Regions from separate parts of the Stenotrophomonas sp. CCNWLW162 genome, predicted to be linked through region 1. Evidence: predicted binding sites of a transcription regulator. Region 1 holds the regulator's gene; the other holds the start of a gene.
What was found. The regulator FliA, encoded in region 1, starts transcription of late flagellar genes. The targets are predictions, from matches to a motif close to TAAAGTTTNNCNNNCNNNGGCCGATAA.
Positions count from the first base shown of each region.

Region 2: a site for FliA is predicted at 3,833-3,859, ahead of V9K93_RS02280 (GGDEF domain-containing protein). Genes of this name have one in related genera too.

Region 1 covers NZ_JBBCBL010000003.1:258,463-268,561, reverse strand. Annotated here, with positions in the region: gene V9K93_RS10095 (ParA family protein) at 1-770, opposite strand, end outside; gene motD (flagellar motor protein MotD) at 775-1,791, opposite strand; gene V9K93_RS10085 (flagellar motor protein) at 1,793-2,533, opposite strand; gene V9K93_RS10080 (chemotaxis protein CheA) at 2,635-4,458, opposite strand; gene V9K93_RS10075 (protein phosphatase CheZ) at 4,461-5,066, opposite strand; gene cheY (chemotaxis response regulator CheY) at 5,066-5,458, opposite strand; gene V9K93_RS10065 (RNA polymerase sigma factor FliA) at 5,516-6,259, opposite strand; gene V9K93_RS10060 (MinD/ParA family ATP-binding protein) at 6,256-7,143, opposite strand; gene flhF (flagellar biosynthesis GTPase FlhF) at 7,130-8,770, opposite strand; gene flhA (flagellar biosynthesis protein FlhA) at 8,916-10,099, opposite strand, start outside.
Region 2 covers NZ_JBBCBL010000001.1:471,088-481,186, reverse strand. Annotated here, with positions in the region: gene V9K93_RS02295 (metallophosphoesterase) at 1-575, opposite strand, end outside; gene V9K93_RS02290 (winged helix-turn-helix transcriptional regulator) at 649-1,098, opposite strand; gene V9K93_RS02285 (MFS transporter) at 1,176-2,360, shown strand; gene V9K93_RS02280 (GGDEF domain-containing protein) at 2,385-3,800, opposite strand; gene V9K93_RS02275 (TonB-dependent siderophore receptor) at 4,087-6,336, shown strand; gene V9K93_RS02270 (cation diffusion facilitator family transporter) at 6,555-7,535, shown strand; gene nfi (deoxyribonuclease V) at 7,574-8,248, opposite strand; gene gpmA (2,3-diphosphoglycerate-dependent phosphoglycerate mutase) at 8,343-9,092, shown strand; gene V9K93_RS02255 (M13 family metallopeptidase) at 9,302-10,099, shown strand, end outside.

The sequences.
Region 1 (10,099 bases):
TCCAGGGCGCGGGCATCCTCGCCGAGGATCCAGTTGAGGGCGCGACGGTACGCAGCCAGGCCGCGGCCCGGGTAGTCCTCGCCGACGCTCGGCAGGGTCAGGCCGGCGGCATTGCTGATGCGAGTGTCGATCGGAATCGCGTCTTCCCATACGCGTGTGCCATGACGATCCTGCATGGTGCGCAGCGACTCGTTGCCAGCGCGGGTGCGGCGATCGAACAGGGTCGGCAGGATCGAGATCGGCAGCGGGCGGCGCCGCGAGCGCTCGACCATCTCGCCGGTGCGGACCATGCCGTCCAGTCCATGCAGCGCCAGCGGTTCGGCCTGGGTCGGGATGATCAGGCGGTCGGCCGCAGCCAGTGCATTGATCATCAGCAGGCCGAGGGTCGGCGCGCAGTCCAGCAGGATGTAGTCGTGCTGTCCCTGATGGCGGGCAAGCGCGTTCTGCAGAGCCAGGCCGAGGCCGGGCTGGTTGGCGCTGCGCCGCTCCAGCGTGGCCAGCGCCGACTGCGCACAGACGTAGTCCAGGCCGTGGATGCTGCTGGCGTGGCACAGGCTGGACAGATCGACCGGCGGCGCACCGAACAGTTCCAGCACGCCGGCCGGCGGTGGATCCACCGGTACGCCGAAGGCACGGCTGAGCGAGGCATGCGGATCGAGGTCGATCAGCAGCACGCGGTGGCCCATTGCAGCCAGGCCACGGCCGAGGGCGAGGGTGGTAGTGGTCTTGCCGACTCCGCCCTTCTGGTTGGCGACTGCCCAGATGCGCATCGGTTTACTCCTTCATTGCCGGGGGAACGGCGGCGCCGACACGGCTGCCAGCCGGCACCGGCGGCAACTTCACCGGTGCGATGGGGGAGGTGGGGGCGGTAGCCGGAGTTGCGGCGGCTTGTTCGGTGTCGGTGCTGTTGGCACCGCCGGTTGCGGCGTTCAGGCGCTGGCCCAGCGGATCGATTGCGTGGGTGGTATCGGCCAGGATGATGACCATCACCCGGCGGTTGCGGTTGCGACCCTGCGCGCTGTCGTTTTCTTCGCGCGGGCGGAACTGGCCGTAGCCGACCATCGCCAGTCGCGAGGGCTGCACGCCCTGGTCGGCGAACAGGTGCACCACGCTGGCAGCGCGACCGGCGGACAGTTCCCAGTTGGACGGGAAGGTGGCGGTGGCGATCGGCACGTTGTCGGTATGGCCTTCCACGCGCACGCTGTTGGGTACATCGCGCAGTACGTCGGCCAGGCTGGCCAGGGTCTGCCGCGCGTGCACGTCCAGCGCGGCCGAGCCGGTCGGGAACAGGATGTCGCTGTTGATCTCGACTTCGATCCACAGCTCGGTGCGACGCACGCTGATCATGCCGCGGTCGATCAGCGGTGCCAGCGCGGCGGTCAGACGGTCGGCGATGCTGCTGAGCTGGCGCTCGGCGCGCGCGATCTGTTCCTGGTTGTGCACCGACACGGGCATGCGCATCTGCGAGGCCATCGATGGCAGCAGCGTCGGGTCGTGCGACGGCGCAGGCGCCGAGGGCCCGATCTTGGTGCCGGACTTGATCACTGAGGGACTGTCCCAGCCGCCGCCCTGCACCTGCTTGTTGCCGACCTGCACCGGATTGATGGTGCGCGGCGCGCCACCGAAGGCATCGGTGAGCGCGTCGGCCATGATCCGGTACTTGCCCTCGTTGACCGAGGAGATCGCGTACATGACCACGAAGAAGGCGAGCAGCAGCGTCATCAGGTCGGCATAGGGGATTGCCCATGCTTCATGGTTGGCGTGCTCTTCGTGGTGCTTGCGGCGGGCCATGTCAGTGCAGGAAGCCGGAGAGGTTGGTTTCGATGTTGCGCGGGTTCTCGCCCTGGGCGATCGAAATCAGGCCTTCGATGACCATTTCGCGATCACGGGTGTTGTGCGAGATCACACTCTTGAGCTTGGCGGCGATCGGCAGGAACAGCAGGTTGGCCGAGGCGATGCCGTAGATGGTGGCGGTGAACGCGGCGGCGATGCCATGGCCGAGCTTGCTCGGGTCGGCGAGATTCTTCATCACCGCGATCAGGCCGAGCACGGCGCCGATGATGCCCAGCGTGGGCGCATAGATGCCCATCGCCTCGAAGACCTTGGCGCCGGCCTGGTCCTGGTGCTCCTGGCTTCCCAGTTCGATTTCCAGCATGTGCCGGATTGATTCGGGCTCGACGCCGTCCACCAGCAGCTGCAGTCCCTTGCGCAGGAACGGGTCCTGCTGTGCTTCCACCTGTGCTTCCAGGCCAAGCAGGCCCTGGCGGCGTGCGATGTTGCTCCATTCGACAATCTGCTGGATCAGTTCGCGGCGGTCGCTGTGCGGCGGTCGCACGACCCAGCGCACGATCTTGAAGGCGTGCTTGAACACGGCCGGCGAGGTGTGCAGCAGGATCGCGGCGACGGTACCGACGATGACGATCACGAACGCGGCAGGCGACCACAGCGACGCCAGGCCGGCGCCCTTGAGGATGCTGCCGCCGACCAGCGAGGCCAGGGCGAGAAAGAGTCCAATGAGGCTGAGTCTATCCATGGGTCCGGTATCGGCTTGTGTGAATGGGACTTGAGACACCGGGAGGTCGTGTACAGACGGTAGTCACAGTTTTCGGGTCGCCGGGCATGGCCCGGCGGGCTTCAGCGCAGTCCGTCCACGTCCAGGATCAGGGCCATGCGACCATCGCCGATCAAGGTTGCACCCGCATAACCAGCCAGGCCACGCAGCGCCTTGGGCAAGGGTTTGATGACCACTTCCTCGCGCCCTCGCACCTGGTCCACGACCAGGCCGAACCGGGCTTCACCGGCCTGCAGCACGACGATGGTCAGCAGCGGCGAGGCGGCCGGCGTCACATCCAGCCACTGGCGAAGATCGACCAGCGCCAGGGTATGCGAGCGGCGGTCGAGCACGGCACGTCCATCGAACCAGCCCAGCGAGGTGCGCGGGGCGTGCAGCACTTCCATCACGCGTGCCAGCGGCAAGGCGTATACGTCCTCGCCGGCCTGCACCAGCAGGGTCGGCAGGATCGCCAGGGTCAGCGGCACGCGGATCAGGAAGCGACTGCCGCGGCCCAGTTCCGACTGGATCTGGATCTGGCCGCTCAGTTCGCGGATGCGCGACTGCACCACGTCCATGCCGACACCACGGCCGGAGATATCCGTGACCTGCTGCTTGGTCGAGAAGCCGGGCAGGAACACCAGGTGCAGGCATTCCTCGCTGCTCAGGCGGGCAGCGGCTTCCGGATCGATCAGGCCCTTCTCGCGTGCCTTCGCGCGCAGCTTTTCCGGATCGATGCCGGCGCCATCGTCCTGTACCTCGATGCTGACGTAGTCGCCTTCCTGCTGCGCCGACAGGCGCACGTGGCCCATCCGAGGCTTGCCCTGGGCTTCACGCAGCTCGGGCGTTTCCACGCCATGGTCGATGGCGTTGCGGACCAGATGCACCAGCGGGTCGGCCAGGGCTTCGACCAGGTTGCGGTCGAGCTCGGTTTCGGCGCCGATCAGCTCAAGGTCCACTTCCTTCTTCAGCGAGCGGGCAACGTCGCGGGCGACCTTGGGGAAGCGCGAGAACACCTTGCCCACCGGCTGCATGCGGGTACGCATCACCGCCGACTGCAGGCGTGCGGTGGCGATGTCCAGCGTGGATACCGCACGGTCCAGCTCCTCGTCGCGCAGGCGCGCACGCAGGGTCTTCAAGCGATTGCGTGACAGCACCAGTTCGCCGATCAGGTTGACGATCGCATCCAGGCGCTTGGTATCCACGCGCACGGTGTGCTCGGCTTCGGCCAGTGGCTTGGCGGGCGGCTTGGCCGCCGGTGCGGGTGCGGCTGGGCGTGGCGCGGGCGGTGCCGCCGGCACTGCGGCGACCGGTTTGGTGCCGGGTGCGGCGCCACCGTGCAGCTGGTCGAGCAGGGCTTCGAACTCGTCTTCGCTGATCAGGCCGTCGTCGGCCTTCTTCGCCGGTGCGACCGCGGTCGGGGCTTTGCCGCCGTGCAGCTGGTCGAGCAGGGCCTCGAACTCATCGTCGGTGATCAGGTCACTGCCACCGGCGGCGGGCGCAGCGGCGGCCGCCGGGGCGGTGGCGCCACCGTGTACATCGAACTGCGCGATCAGCTCGGGGGGCGCGTAGCCCGGTTCGGTACCCGAGGACACCGCATCCAGCATCGACTGCAGGTAATCCAGCGATTGCTGGGCGGCATCGAAATGGTGGGCCTGCAGCACCGCCTGGCCGGCGCGCGCGGCGCCGAGGGCTTCTTCGGCGGCGTGGCACAGTTCAACCATGGCCGTCACGCCAAGGAAGCCGGCGCCACCCTTCAGCGTGTGGTAGCCGCGGAACACCGCATTGAGCTGGTCGCCGTCCTGGGGTGCCTGCTCCAGCGACACCAGCTGTTCGCCCAGGCGATCCAGGATTTCCTGCGCCTCGATGATGAAATCGGCAGTGATGTCGTCGGATACCGCGCTCATGCTTACAGCCCCAGATCCGACAACAGGTCGTCGGCGTCGTTCTGCGAGACCGCGTGGCGGTCCAGTCCCTTCAGTGCCGGTCCGGCCAGTTCCGGGTCGGAGCGATGCTGTTCCGGCGGCAGGCCGAGTGCGCCGAAGCCTTCGTGCACGCGGCGCACGATGCCGACCACGCGACGGATGATCTGCCCGGTCAGGTCCTGGTAGCTCTGGGTCAGAGCGATCTCGGTCAGGTTGTGGCGGATGCGCTCGAGCTGCGCGTCCTGGCCAGGCTGCAGGCCTTCGGCGCGCAGCTGTTCGGTCAGGCTGCGGCATTCCTCGGCCAGGTCCAGGGTGCGGTGGGTGGCCTGTTCGGTCATCGCCACCACGTGGTCCAGACGCGCGCAGGCGTCGTCCAGTTCGCCGGCTTCGTCAGGCACGGTCGGCAGCTCACCCAGCGCCTGTCCCAGCTCGCGGGCCAGCCGCGAAAGGCCGCTCATCATCGGCTGCGTGCGCAGTGCGACCAGCCCGTCGATGCGCTGCCGCCACGCGGCTTCGTCACCGGACTCGAGTGCGTCCAGGGCTTCCTGAAGGCGCAGGGCGAGGGCGTTCCTGTCGACCGTGGTATCCATCAGGCGCTGGCCGCCAGGCGTTCGAAGATCTTGCCGAGCTTCTCTTCCAGGGTCTGCGCGGTGAACGGCTTGATGATGTAGCCGTTCACGCCGCTCTGGGCGGCTTCGATGATCTGCTCGCGCTTGGCTTCGGCCGTCACCATAAGCACCGGCAGTGTCTTCAGCTTGGCATCGGCGCGGATCGCCTTGAGCAGTTCGATGCCGGTCATCACCGGCATGTTCCAGTCGGTGACCACGAAATCGAACGGCTGGCTCTGCAGCAGCGACAGCGCGGCATGCCCGTCCTCGGCTTCGGCGGTATTGGTGAAGCCCAGATCGCCCAGCAGGTTCTTGACGATCCGACGCATGGTCGAGAAGTCGTCGACGATCAGGATGCGCATGTTCTTGTTCAAAGCAGAGTTCCTTTGTTGTTCAGTCCGGGCGGCCGGGGGCAGCCGCCTCGGGCATGTTCATTCTTCGAGGCCGGCGTCCGCCGCCTCGAAAATCTTCAGTCGACCACGCAGGCGCAGCACTGCCTGGCCGTGGATCTGGCAGACCCGCGATTCACTTACGCCAAGCACCGCGCCGATCTCCTTCAGGTTCAGCTCCTGCTCGTAGTAGAGCGACAGCACCAGCTGCTCGCGCTCGGGCAGGTGGCCGATCGCCTTGCCCAGCTCGCGGCCGAACTCGCCGCGTTCCAGTACCTGCTGCGGGGTCGGGCCGCCCTGGGTGACGGTGTCCAGCTCGCCCTGGTCTTCGATGCGCGACTCCAGGCTCAGCACCTGGCCACGTGCGGCGTCTTCCATCAACCGCAGGTATTCGGGCAGCGGCATTTCCATCGCCGCGGCCACTTCGGTGGCGCTGGCGGCGCGGCCGCTGCTCTGCTCCAGGCGGCGGATGGTGGCGGCGGCATCACGAGCGCGGCGGTGCACTGAGCGGGGCACCCAGTCGCCACGGCGGATCTCGTCGATCATCGAGCCGCGGATGCGGATCGACGCATAGGTCTCGAACGAGGCGCCCTGGTCGGCGTCGTAGCTGCGCGAGGCTTCGATCAGGCCCATCATGCCGGCCTGGATCAGGTCATCGACCTCGACGCTGGCGGGTAGGCGCGCAGCCAGATGGTGGGCGATGCGCCGCACCAGGTCCGAATGCTGGGCGATGACTTCGTTCGCCGCCGAGCGCTGCACTTCCCTGTACTGGGCTGCGCCTTTCATGCCGTCACCCCACGCTGCTTGAGGATGCGTTCGAGGAAGAATTCGACGCCGCCACGCGGTTCGGTCGGCGCCTGCCAGCGCGCGGTACGGCGCGCGATCTCGGTGATCGCCAGCGCGGCCGGGCTGGACGGATAGGCCTTCACCACCGGCTGCTGGCGCTGCACCGACAGGCGCAGCCAATCGTCCTGCGGAACGCAGCCGAGGTAGTTCAGCGAGACATCGGCGAGGAACTTCTCGCAGACACGGGTCAGCTTTTCGTACAGCACGCGGCCCTCGTTGGGGTCGCGCACCATGTTGGCCACCACCTGGATGCGGTCCACGCCACGCTCGCGCGACAGCACCTTGATCAGTGCGTAGGCGTCGGTGATCGAGGCCGGCTCGTCACAGACCACCACCACGGTGTCCTGTGCGGCCTGGCAGAAGGTCAGTACGCCATCGTTGATGCCGGCGGCGGTGTCCACCACCATGATGTCCAGCTCGCGTTCCAGCTCGGAGAACACGTTGACCAGGCCGACGTGCTCGGCCGGGGCCAGCTCGGCCATGTGGCGGCGGCCGGACGCGGCAGGGACCACCAGCACGCCGTTCGGGCCTTCGACGATGACGTCATCCAGCGAGCAGCGGCCGGCGACCAGATCGGCCAGGGTAAAGGTGGGGTTCAGTCCCAGGATCACGTCGATGTTGGCCAGGCCGAGGTCGGCGTCCAGCAGCAGCGTGCGCTTGCCCATGCCGGCCAGCGCCACGGCCAGGTTGGCGGACACATTCGTCTTGCCCACGCCGCCCTTGCCGCCAGTGACCGCAATGGTGCGCACAGGGCCGAGCGGCTCGCTGCGGGTGGCCGACAGCGGGAAGGTCTTGGTCAGCTTGGCGTACTCACGCGACGGCATGGTTCAACTCCGGGTTGCAGGGCATATCGGCCGCGCGGCGCAAATCTTCAAGGCGAAGTACGAGATTGGCTGCACTGGCCCGGTGCAGGTCCTCCGGAACGTCCTGGCCGTCGGTCACCCAGGTGATCGGCAGGGCGTGGTCCACGGCCACCGACAGGGCGTTGCCGAAGCGGCCGGTTTCGTCCAGCTTGCTCAGCACCAGGCCCTGCAGGTTGGCCGCGCCGAAGCGGCGGACCACCTCGTCCATGTCGCCGAAGCTGGTGTTGGCTGGAAGCACCAGCAGGGTGCGGACCTGGCGGGCGGCACGCAGCCACTGCAGCTGGGCGGCCAGGGCACGGTCGCGCGGGCCCAGGCCGGCGGTGTCGATCAGCACCAGCTTGTAGTCCTTCAGGCGTTCCAGCAGCTGGTCCAGGTCGGTGCCGCTGTTGGCCTCATGCACCGCGATGCCGAGCTGGCGGCCGTAACCGTACAGCTGCTCGCGGGCACCGATGCGGGTGGTGTCGGTGGTGACCAGGGCGACATCGCGCGGGGCGTGCTTCTCGGCGAAGCGCGAGGCCAGCTTGGCGATGGTGGTGGTCTTGCCGGCGCCGGTCGGGCCGACGAGAGCGATCACGCCGCCTTCCTCCAGCGGGTCGACCGGAGCGATCGGCAGCTTGCGCGAGATCAGCCCGAGCATCAGGCCGCGGCCGCGGTGCGCATCGGTCTCCAGCGGGATCTGCATGGCCACGTCGCGGGTCAGGCCGGCGTCGAAGCCGTACTCGTCCATCAGGTCCAGTGCAGTGGCGCGCACCGGGCAGCCACGCAGGCGCTCGTCGGTGAAGCGGTTCATCTCGCGCTCGATCACCTGGCGCATGCCGGCCACTTCCTGGCGCAGCTGTCGGATCTCGGCATCGTCCTGGGCGACCACGGTCAGCACCGGGGCTGGTGCAAGGGTCGGTTCCGGGGCGGTGTCGATGGTTGCGTCCGCCATCGACGGTTCGTCGGCGAAGGTCTGCGACTGCGCGTCGGCCACAACGCTGGCCGGCAGCGGCAGCGGCGGCGGCTGCACCGCCACGGCCGGGGCCGGGCTTTGCTGATGCTCGGCATGCGGCGGATCGATCTGGAAGCGCGCACGGTTGGCCGGGATGATCACGGCGGGTGCAGCGACAGCGTCGGCGACGGCGTCTGCGAACGGGCCGAAGGCCTGTTCCGCACGCGCCGGTTCGTTGACGGCAGCACGCGCCAGGGTTGCGGCGAAGCCGGTGCTGCCGCGGGTCGGCACGATCTCGTCGGCGCTGTCCAGGGTGCGGCCGGTGGCACCGACGGCGGCGCGGGCCAGCGCGGCAACGGCCGAGGTGGTCGCAGCCACCGGTTCCGGTGCCGGGGTGGCACTGCGGCGACGGGTCACTGCAGCGATCACCGCGTCGGCGGCATTGCGCGGCTTTGGTACCGGCGGCGGGGCGATGTCACGACGCGAGGCTTCCAGTGCACGCTGCACGGCGCTCTCGTCGTAGTTGGCGGCGGCAACGATCTCGATGCCTTCCTCGATCCGGCGGTTGGACAGGATCACGGCGTCAGGACCATGTTCCTTGCGCACCAGGTTCATGGCCGAGCGCATGTCGGCGGCAACGAATCGTTTGATTTTCATGCTGTGGTCACGGGACGAAGACGGCGGGGTGGCGGTCGGAGAACTCGGGTGGTCGGTGGTCTGCACGGTGCGGGTTCCCCTTGGTATCTGTCTGTTGCGTTGGTTCGAAAGTGGTGTCTGTTTTCTGGCGCATCGGAGGGCGGCGTCAGCTGATCGTTCCGACCAGCTTCAGGCGCTTGTCCTCCGGCACCTCGCTGTAGGCCAGGACCGACAGCGACGGAACGCTGTGGCGGACCAGGCGGGCCAGCGCGGCGCGCACCGGGCCGGGTACCAGCACGACCGCGGGCTCGTTGCGGGCTTCCTGCTTGCTGACACATTCGGCCAGGCTCTGGTGCAGTCGCTCAGCGAGTCCGGGTTCCAGCGCGGCGCCGTTGCCCTGCGTGGACTCCTGCAAGACACGTTCCAATTGTGGGTTGAGCGTGAACACCGGCAGCTCGGCCGACATTCCGGCGATCTCCTGCACGATGAAGCGGCCCAGTGCGGTGCGCACGGCGGCAGTCAGCACGGCCGGGTCCTGGCTGCTGGGCGCGTGTTCGACCAGCGCTTCGGCGATCTTGCGCAGCTGGCGGATCGGAATGCGCTCGACCAGCAGGTTCTGCAGCACCCGTACCACCGCCGACAGCGGCAGTGCCTTCGGCGTCAGATCTTCGACGAGCTTGGGCGCACTCTTGGCCAGGTTGGCCAGCAGGTGCTGCACTTCTTCGTGGCCGAGCAGTTCCGGCGCGTGTTCGCGGATCAGGTGCGAGAGGTGGGTAGCGACCACGGTGGCCGGATCGACCACGGTGTAGCCGAGCGTCTCGGCCTGGGCGCGCTGGTGCGGCTGGATCCAGGTCGCGTCCAGGCCGAAGGCGGGGTCCTTGCCGGCGATACCTTCCAGCGCACCGAGCGCGCTGCCCGGGTCCAGTGCCAGCTCGCGGTCCGGATGGATCTCGGCGGTGGCCACCGGCACGCCGTGCACCAGCACGCGGTAGCCATTGGCCGGCAGTTCCAGGTTGTCGCGGATGTGCACCGACGGAATCAGGAAGCCGACATCCTGGGTCAGCTTGCGGCGCACGCCCTTGATCCGCGCCATCAGTTCGCCGCCCTGGTTGCTGTCCACCAGCGGGATCAGGCGGTAGCCGACCTCCAGGCCCAGCGGATCGACCGGGCGCAGCTCGTCCCAGCTCAGTTCGGCGGTGGGCGCGGGTGCGGCCGGACGGCCCAGCGCAGTGAGTGCGGCGGCGTCACTGTTGCCGGCAGAGGCATCGGCAGCCGGTAGCTTGCTCTTGCGGTACAGCTTCCAGGCGATGAAACCCAGGATCGCGGCCAGCGTCAGGAAAGCGACGTTGG
Region 2 (10,099 bases), on a different contig from region 1:
ACGTAGCGGAGGTCGTCGTACAGCACCATGGTTTCGTGGTTGCCCAGCACGAAATGCACCGCGCCGCCGGCGGCGGCCGCCTGCTGCTGCAGGCCGTACAGCAGCCAGAACGCCTCGGTTACCTGCGGGCCGCGGTCGAACACATCGCCGGCGACCACCAGCGTGTCCTTGCCCAGTGCCCAACGGTCCTGCGCATCGATGACCTGGTGGGCGCGCAGCAGGCGCACCAGCAGCCCGTACTGGCCATGGATGTCGGACAGCGCGACGATGCGCGGCGCAGCCGGAAGCACGGAGGCCGAAGGCGCGTTCGGTGCCGCCACATGCACGGTGTGCCCGTAGCCACAGCGCGCTGCGATATCGGTGCCTGCAGTGCCCATGGCAAGTGTGCGCGACTCGACCTTGTCGGCGCAGATCCACTTGGCTTGCAGTTGCTCGCCCTGGCGGAACACATAGGGGCCATCGGCGTCCACATGGGCGGCGGGGGCCGCGACCTCGCGTGCCTGCGTGGTTGCTGCGGCGCAGGCCAGCACCGGCAGCAGCAGGGCGGTCAACAGGGAAGGGCGATAGCGCGACATCGGCAGCGTCCGGCAGCGGAAAGGCCTGATCCTAACCGGCGTGGCCGGGCGGCGGTGTGCGCGAACGGGCGGGTCAGCTGCTGCCGCTCCCGTCCTTGAGCTTGCGCACACGGGTGGCAGAGGCTGGCAGCGGTTCGCCATCGCGACCGCGTGGCTGCATGTAGGGCAGCGGTCGCCGTGTGCTCGACTCGATCAGCTGGGAGTGCGCTTCACCGGCGCCGAAGCGGTGGCGCTCGCCCCACTGGCGCAGGGCGACCAGCAGCGGGAACAGTTCCAGGCCAGCGGCGGTGAGCACGTATTCCTGATAGGCCGAGCCGTCGGAGGCGGGCTGCAGCCGCAGGATGCCTGCTTCGACCAGCCGGCGCAGGCGGTCGCTGAGGATATTACGGGCCGCACCGAGGCTGCGCTGGAAATCGCCAAAGCGGGTGACGCCATCGAAGGCATCACGGATGACCAGCAGCGCCCAACGGTCACCGAGCAGATCGGCGCTGCGGGCAACGGGGCAGGGGCTGTCGGCGTGCATGGTGGACCTCTCTGATGTGGTTGCAGTTTAAAACCAATGGCAGTAGCCTGCATCAAGTTTCAAATTGCAACTACATCATGACTGCAGCACCCATCCCACGCCCCCTGCTGGTCCTGCTCGCGGTTGCCGCAGGTGCCAGCGTTGCCAACGTCTATTACGCACAGCCATTGCTGGAACGCCTGGCACAGGCCTTTGCGCTGGACCCCGCGCTGGCCGGGGCGGTACTGGCAGCGACCCAGGCGGGCAGCGTGCTGGCCTTGCTGGGCCTGCTGCCATTGGCCGACAGGGGCGATCGCCGGCGCCTGCTACGCCTGCAGTTGATGGCGCTGGTGGTCGCATTGCTGTGGTTGGCGGCCGCGCGAACGGCCGTGTGGCTGTTGTCGGGCATGCTTCTGGCCGGCCTGCTGGGCACCGCGCTGACCCAGGGGTTGATCGCCTACACCGCATCGCTGGCACCGGCTCAGCAGCGCGGGCGCGTGGTCGGCATGGTGCAGGGCGGTGTGTTCATTGGCCTGCTGCTGGCGCGTGTAGTGTCCGGCGTGGTGGCGGCCGCTGTTGGCTGGCGCGCGGTCTATCTGCTGTCGGCGGCGCTGATGGCGGCGTTGGCAGTGCTGCTGTGGCGGCGTCTGCCGGCGGTGCCGGTACCGGTGGTGCCGCCGGGCTGGCGTGCCTTGATGGGGTCGATGCTGGGCATGCTGCGCGATGACCGGACGCTGCGTGAGCGCGGTCCGTTGGCACTGTTGCTGTTTGCCGGCCTCAATGTGTTCTGGGCGGCAGCGCCACTGCCGTTGTCGGCGCCACCGCTGCACTGGTCGACTGCCGCCATCGGTGCGCTGGGCCTGGCTGGGGTGATCGGTGCGCTGCTTGCGGCGCGGGTCGGGCACTGGATGGACCGTGGATTCGCGCATCGGGTCAGCCTCGGCGCGCTGCTGCTGATGCTGGTCGCGTGGTGGCCGCTGCTGGGGTTGCCGCATTCGGTGGGCATGCTGTTGCTGGGCGTGGTCGTGCTCGATCTGGGCGGGCAGGCGCTGCATGTATCGAACCAGGCCCTGTTGCTGCGCGCGCCGGGCGAACAGCATGGGCGCCTGGTGGCGCTGTACATGCTGTTCTATGCGCTGGGCAGTGGTGCCGGTGCAGCGGCCGGGCCCTGGATGCAGGCGCGGAATGGCTGGCAGGCGGTATGCCTGCTGGGCGCCGGCATCGCGTTGCTGGCGCTGCTGTGGTGGGCGGCGTGGCGGGTACCGCGCCGGGCCGCAATGTAGCGACGTTCGCGCCCGGGGTTGCCGCTACCGCTGCAATGCCCGCCGCCCGGGGGCTTCCTGCAGTGCATCGCTGGCCACCACCACTCGGTTGCGGCCACTGCGTTTGGCCTCGTACATCGCCGCGTCGGCACGGGCCATCAGCCGCTCGTAGTCCGGATGACCATCATGGCCGGCGACACCGATGCTGGCGGTCAGGCTCAATACCTGGCCGTTGGCCAGCGGTACCGGCGATTGTGCGATCTGCCGGCGCAGGCTATCGGCAATCACTGCCGCCTGTGATTCGCTGGCGGCGACCAGCACCACCACGAATTCCTCGCCACCGTAGCGGAACAGATAATCGCTGCCACGGGTGAGCTGGCCGAGCACCCCAGCCACATGCTGCAGTGCGCGGTCACCCGCATCGTGGCCGTGGCCGTCGTTGATCGCCTTGAAATGATCCAGGTCGAGCAGCAACAGCGAGAACGGCGTACGGTTGCGTGTAGCCAGCTCGATTTCCCGGCGCAGCACGGTCGGCAGGAAGCGGCGGTTGAGCAGGTTGGTCAGCGCGTCGCTGCCGGCATCGAGTTCGCCGATGCGCTCGAACAGCAGGGTCATCAAGGTGCGGATCGCGGCCAGGTCCTCGCGGATCGCTGGCAGCACTGCAAGCCGCTGCGCAGGATCATCGGCGGCGGCCCGCTGCAGGCAGCCGTCGATACGCGCCATCAGCTGGTCGACCTGCTGTGTCTCGCTGCTTTCGCCGAAGCTGGGAATGCCCTTGTGGGTGAACCACAGGCCAAATTCGGAAGTGGCCAGGCTGGCGCCGTCGCTGCCCTGCACATGGCCGGCCAGGGCGTAGAGTAGCGCGTTTTCCCAGTCCAGCAGCAGCGCGCGCTGGCGCTCGCGCTCGGTGCTGACGTTCTGCACCAGCGAGAACAGCCGGTACGCAGCATCGGCGCGGGTGGAGCGTTCGCGGGCATGGGTGTAGGCCAGGGTCATGCCTTCCATGGCGATATCCATGATCGCGCTGAGGCAGTCGATGGCGGCGAACGCAGTGTCGCTGTCCGGCGCATCGTCGCGCAGGCGCACGAACAGTTCATGTTTGAGCACGCGTGCGCCACGGGTGACCAGGTCGACCGGAATGCCGACGCGGGCGTGCACGTCGCCGATGATCCGTTGCGAGGCCACCGTGTTGGCGATGCCGCTGGCATCGGTGGTCAGCAGCTGCGCCAGCCAGCGCTGCATGGCCGGCTGCAGGCGCTGCTTGACCTGGTCGTGGGAAAGGAAACGGCGCGCACGGGTGTCCTGCAGCAGCACTTCGTAGAAGCGTTGGGCCAGGGCCGGTGGGGCATCGGCGGCCGCGGCATGCAGCAGCGCGGTGGCGGCAGGGCCGGCCTGCAGCAGGCACTGCTGCCAGGCCTCGGCCAGCGGCTGGCTGGCGTCGTCCAACTGGGGTGGTTCCACGTCGATCTCTGATTGCGTACGGCAAACCACGGGTATCGGCCGTGGCGGCGTGCGGTTGATGGCGGGCTAGCCGACCAGTTTAAGCGCGATGCAGGCTTGCGCGGTGCGCAAAGCACATCGGCACGGCTGCGGCAATGCGTGAACGCATTTGAGAATCACTCGCATTGATGGGAGAATGCGCGCACGGATCGGGCTGTGGCTACCTGCAGCGGCGCTCCGCCTCCCCCTCGTCGTTGCCTCAAGCCCTTTGCCAGAGGCCCCGTTGCCCTGCCAGAAGGTCCAGATCATGTCCCGAGCCGTTGTCCCTTCGCCGCGCCCGCTGGCGCTCGCCGTTGCCGCCCTGCTGGCCGGCAGCGCGCTGACCGCCCACGCTGAAACCGACGCCACCGATATCGACACGGTGCATGTCACCGCTTCACAGATCGCACGGCAGGCGCTGGGCACCTCGACCATCACCGCCGAGGACATCGCCAAGCGGCCGCCGGCCAACGACATCGCCGAACTGTTGCGGACCATGCCAGGTGTCAACCTGACCGGCAACAGCGCGTCGGGCCAGTACGGCAACAACCGCCAGATCGATCTGCGTGGCATGGGCCCGGAAAACACCCTGATCCTGGTCGACGGCAAGCGCATCGGCGCGCGTGATGCTGTGCGCATGGGCCGCAGCGGTGAGCGCAATACCCGCGGTGATACCAACTGGGTGCCGGCGGAAATGATCGAGCGCATCGAAGTGCTGCGCGGCCCTGCAGCGGCGCGCTATGGCTCCGGTGCTTCCGGTGGCGTGGTCAACATCATCACCAAGCGCCCGACCGGCGATCTGACCGGTGCGGTCGACCTGTATGGCCTGGTGCCCGAGCACAGCGCCGAAGGCGGCAGCGAGCGCGTCGGCCTGCAGCTGAGTGGGCCGATGACCGACACCCTGTCGTTCCGCTTGTACGGCAATCTCAACAAAACCGATGCCGACTCACTGGACCTCAACCGCCAGTACGCCACCAACCCCAACGCAGTGCCGCCAGCCGGCCGCGAGGGCGTCAAGAACCGCGACGTCAACGCGCTGCTGCGCTGGGACGTAACCGCCAACCAGGTGGTCGAGTTCGAAGCCGGCACCAGCCGCCAGGGCAACATCTATGCCGGCGACCGCGCCGTCAGTACCACCGGCACCTCGACACCGATCGATCTGGGGGCTTTGGCCGAGCAGCAGGCCGAGACCAACCGCATGTACCGCAATACCGGCGCGATCACCCATCGCGGCCGCTGGGGAGACGTGACCTCGCGGGTAACGGCGGCAGTGGAAGCGGTGAACAACTCGCGCATCAATGAAGGCTTGGCCGGTGGCCCGGAAGGCAGCTTCAACGGCACCGACTGGTCGACCTCGCGCCTGCGCAATTACCAGCTGGACGGCGAAGTGAGCTTCCCGACCACGCTGGGCGGTGCCGAGAACATCTGGACGCTGGGCTTCGAGTACCTGGACAGCCGTCTGACCGACCCGTATTCGATGAGCCAGTCCAGCAGCAGCGGCGGCGGCTTCCCGGGGCTGTCGGCCGACCGTGCGCGCGGCAAGGCCGATGCGCAGACCACCGCTGTATTCGTGGAAGACAACATCTATCTGGGCGAGCGCTGGATCGTTACCCCGGGCCTGCGCTTCGACCATCACAGCCAGTTCGGCAACAACACCAGCCCCAGCTTCAACGCGCAGTTCCGTATCAACGGCGACTGGGTGGTGAAGGGCGGCATCGCGCGTGCGTTCAAGGCGCCGAACCTGTACCAGTCGAATCCGGACTATCTGTACTACACCCGTGGCAATGGCTGCCCGAACGCACTGCCGAGCCTGGGTGCCGGCTGCTACATGCGCGGCAATGCGGACCTGAAGGCGGAAACCAGCCTGAACAAGGAACTAGGCATCGAGTGGGCACCGCAGAGCGGCTGGCAGGCGTCCTTGACGTACTTCCACAACGACTACAAGGACAAGATCCAGGCCGGCTACACCCAGATCGGGCTGACTGCCGATACAAAGGGCCGCATCTTCCGCTGGGAGAATGCACCGAAGGCGATCGTGCAGGGGCTGGAAGGCAACCTGGTGATTCCGCTGCTGGGCGAGCAGGGCAACCGCCTGAAGTGGAGCAACAACTTCACCTACATGGTGGAGAACGAGAACAAGAGCACCGGCCAGCCGCTGTCGGTGATTCCGAAGTACACGATCAACACGATGCTGGACTGGCAGGCCACCGACAAGCTGTCGCTGCTGCTGACCGGCACGTTCTATGGCAAGCAGAAGCCGGCTACCACCAACATCAACAATGATCCGCGTTGCACCGGCACCTGCGATCCGTCGATCGCACTGCAGGATCGCGGTGCGTACAACATCTGGGGCGTGAGCGCACGCTACAAGGTGACCGAGACGGTCAGCTTCGGCTTCGGCGTCAACAACCTGGCCGACAAGCGCCTGTTCCGCGAGGCCAACAGCAGCGATGCCGGCGCGGCCACCTACAACGAACCGGGCCGCGCCTACTGGGCCAGCCTGCGATTCGGGTTCTGAGCACACGCGGGTAACGGCCCGCTGCGTTCGTCAGGCATGGCCTGGCGCTACGGGGTAGCGCCGGGCCGTGCACGATGGTATCGCCCAGCAATCCGCGCCCCGGTAGCGCCGGGCCATGCCCGGCGAAGGTATCGGTGGCCTGCAATGTTATAAACACCGTGATAGTTTCCCAACGCCCTCCGGCGTAGCCTGCCTCCCATCGCAAAGGAGCTGTTGCCATGGGCCACGACCACGATCACCTGCCATCCGAGATCCGCCACGAGAAACCCTTGTGGTGGGCACTCGGCCTGACCTCCACCTTCCTCGTTGTCGAAGTGGTGGGTGCGTTCTGGACCAACAGCCTGGCGCTGCTGTCCGACGCCGCGCACATGGCCACCGACGCTTTGGCGCTGATGATCGCGCTGGTTGCGGTGAGGCTGAGCCGGCGCCCGCCGGATGCGCGTCGCACCTACGGCTATGCACGCCTGGAAGCGCTGGGCGCGATGATCAACGGCGCGATGCTGTTCGTAGTCGCCGGTTACATCCTGTGGGAGGCGATCGGACGTTTCCGCGAGCCGCAGGAGATTGCCTCCTCCGGCATGCTGGTGATCGCCGCCGCGGGCCTGGTCATCAATCTGATCTCGATGCGCCTGCTGCAGGCGGGCAGTGGCGAAAGCCTCAACGTGAAGGGCGCCTACCTGGAAGTGTGGGCGGACATGCTTGGCTCGGTGGCGGTGATTGCCGGCGCGTTGTTGATCAAGTGGACCGGCTGGAAGCCGATCGACCCGATCCTGGCGGTACTGATCGGCCTGTGGGTGCTGCCACGCACCTATGTGCTGATGCGCGAGGCGATCAACGTGCTGCTGGAAGGCGTGCCCAAGGGCATGGACGTGGCCAAGGTGCGCGACAGCCTGTCAGATCATGCCGCCGTGCTGGACGTGCATGACCTGCATGTGTGGGCGTTGGCCTCCAGCACCCCGGCGCTGACCGCGCACATCGTGATGCGTGATGGAACCGACGCTGATTCACTGCGTCGAGAGCTGGGCGGCCGCCTGCACGATGACTTCGGTATCGAGCACGTGACGCTGCAGATCGAGGCGGATCATTGCGGTGAAGCCTGTGGCGAGCCGGCGCCGGCCAAGGGCGGTGAGCACGAGGGCCATGAAGGCCACGACCACGGCGAGGACGCGCAGGGCCACCGCGGCCACGTGCATCGCTGATCGAGGATGGCGACCGCGCTGGATGATGCCCGGTGCGGTCATTCGCCCCGCCGTGAGGCCAGCCGATCCGCCAGCCGGGTCGGCTCCGGCAGCCGGTAACCGCGCAGCGTGCGCTGCACCCAGTCCAGCGCAGTATCGGCGCTGACCCGATGGCCACCGGCCACGAACAGCGGCTTGCATTTCACCTTGCTGCGCAGCACCCAGCCGAGCTGCTCGTTACCGTCCAGCAGCGGCGTATGCGCGCCGGCGTCTGTGCCCGGTTCGACGAAGCGGCCCACCAGTTTCGACTTGGCGACGCCGATGCTTGGCAGGTCGGTGACCACACCGAGGTGAGCGGCCACCCCCAGCCGGCGCGGGTGGCTGATGCCATGGCCATCGACGAACACCAGGTCCGGCGTGCGCGGCAGCAGCGCCAGCGCGGCCAGCAGCGCCGGCAACTCGCGGAAGCTGAGCAGGCCGGGGATGTAGGGCATCACAGTAGGGATGCGCGCGATTTCCTGCGCCACAGGCAGCAGCGTCTTCGCATCCAGAAGTACCGCCGCAGCACGGGTGGTGGCGCCGTCATCCTCGAAGCCAACATCCAGCCCGGCCAGCCAGCGCACCGTGCGTGACAGCCGGTCCTGGCGTTCCACGCGACCGGCCAGCTGGATCTGCTGCTCGCGGGCGGCGGCGACGCTGCCTTCCCAGCGTCCGGGGTCGATCACCGTATTCATTGGTTGCAGCATCGCATGTGTGGGGCCACGGCGCGGTGAGCGGCGCCCGGGGCTACAATGGCGGCCTGCCTTTCCTCGCGTTGGAGACCCTGCAGTGACCCGTAAACTCGTACTGTTGCGCCATGGCCAGAGCCAGTGGAACCTGGACAACCGCTTCACCGGCTGGGTCGATGTCGACCTGACCGAACAGGGGCGCGGGGAAGCGGCCGCCGCTGGTCGCCTGATGCGCGAGGAAGGCCTGCAGTTCGACGTCGCCCACACCTCCGTGCTGAAGCGCGCCATCCACACCCTGCAGGGTGCACTGGCCGAGCTGGAACAGGACTGGCTGCCGGTGAACAAGTCCTGGCGCCTCAACGAACGCCATTACGGTGGCCTGCAGGGCCTGGACAAGGCCGAGACCGCCGCCAAGCACGGCGAGGATCAGGTCAAGGTGTGGCGTCGTTCGTACGACATCCCGCCGCCGGCCATGGACCTGGAAGATCCGGGCCACCCGATCCATGACCGCCGCTACGCCGGCCTGGATCGCAACGCGCTGCCGGGCACCGAATCGCTGGCGACCACCCTGGATCGCGTGCTGCCGTACTGGCACGACGCCATCGCGCCGCAGCTGAAGGACGGCAAGACCGTGCTGGTCACCGCCCATGGCAATTCGCTGCGCGCGCTGTACAAGTACCTCAACAACGTGTCGCGCGAGGAAATCCTCGAGCTGAACATCCCGACCGGCATTCCGCTGCTGTTCGAGTTGAACGACGACCTGACGGTGAAGTCGTTCCGCTACCTGGGCGACCCGGAAGCGGCCCGCAAGGCCGCTGAAGCCGTGGCCAACCAGGGCAAGGCGAAGTAACAACGAAGGGCCGGCGCAAGCCGGCCTTTCGATTTGTAGAGTCAGGCCATGCTCGATTGCTCTCCGTTCCGGGTTCATGACCCCTGCGGCAAGAGACCAGCAGCAGTCGAGCACGGCTCGACTCTACAGAAGCGGTGCCCTGTGACCTTTGGCGGTCCCCGCCGCGGGCCTGCCCGGCTACCCTGTGAAATTACCCGCAGGAGAGCCTCATGAACTTCCGCAACCTGGCCCCGTTGGGCCTGACCATCGCCATCGCCGCCTCGCTGGCTGCCTGTGGCAAGAATGAAACCGCGCCGGCCGCCAACGCCGACGCCAAGCCGGCCTTCGACCAGTCGCAGATCAAGACGCCGCTGATCTCGCTCAACAGCGCCGACCTCGATCCGGCCATTTCGGCCTGTACCGACCTCAATGGCTTCGTCAACAGCAAGTGGCTGAAGGCCAACCCGGTGCCGGGCGACCAGACCACCTGGGGCAGCTTCGAGATCCTGCGCGAGCGCTCGCTGGAAGTGCAGCACGCACTGGTGCAGCAGGCCGCCGCCAGCCAGGCCAAGGCCGGCTCGGTGGAAGCCAAGATCGGTGACATCTGGAAGACCGGCAACGATGAAGCCAAGATCGAAGCCGCTGGCCTGGCCCCGCTGCAGCCGCAGCTGGACAAGATCACCGCGCTGAACGACACCGCCGCCATCACCCAGTACCTGCGCGACAGCCAGGCCGAGGGCAAGGGCGTGCTGTTCTCGCTGTTCGCCAATGCCGATTACAAGGATTCGGCCAACGTCATCGCCTACGTCGGCCAGGGCGGCCTGGGCCTGCCGGAGAAGGGCTACTACTTCGACGACGCGCAGGCGAAGATCCGCGACGCCTACGTGGCCTACATCGCGCAGGTGCTGACGCTGTCCGGCGTGGACGCGGCGCAGGCTGCCGAACAGGCCAAGGCGGTGATGGCCTTCGAAACCCGCCTGGCCAAGGCCTCGATGTCGCGCATCGAAATGCGTGACCCGGCCAAGCGC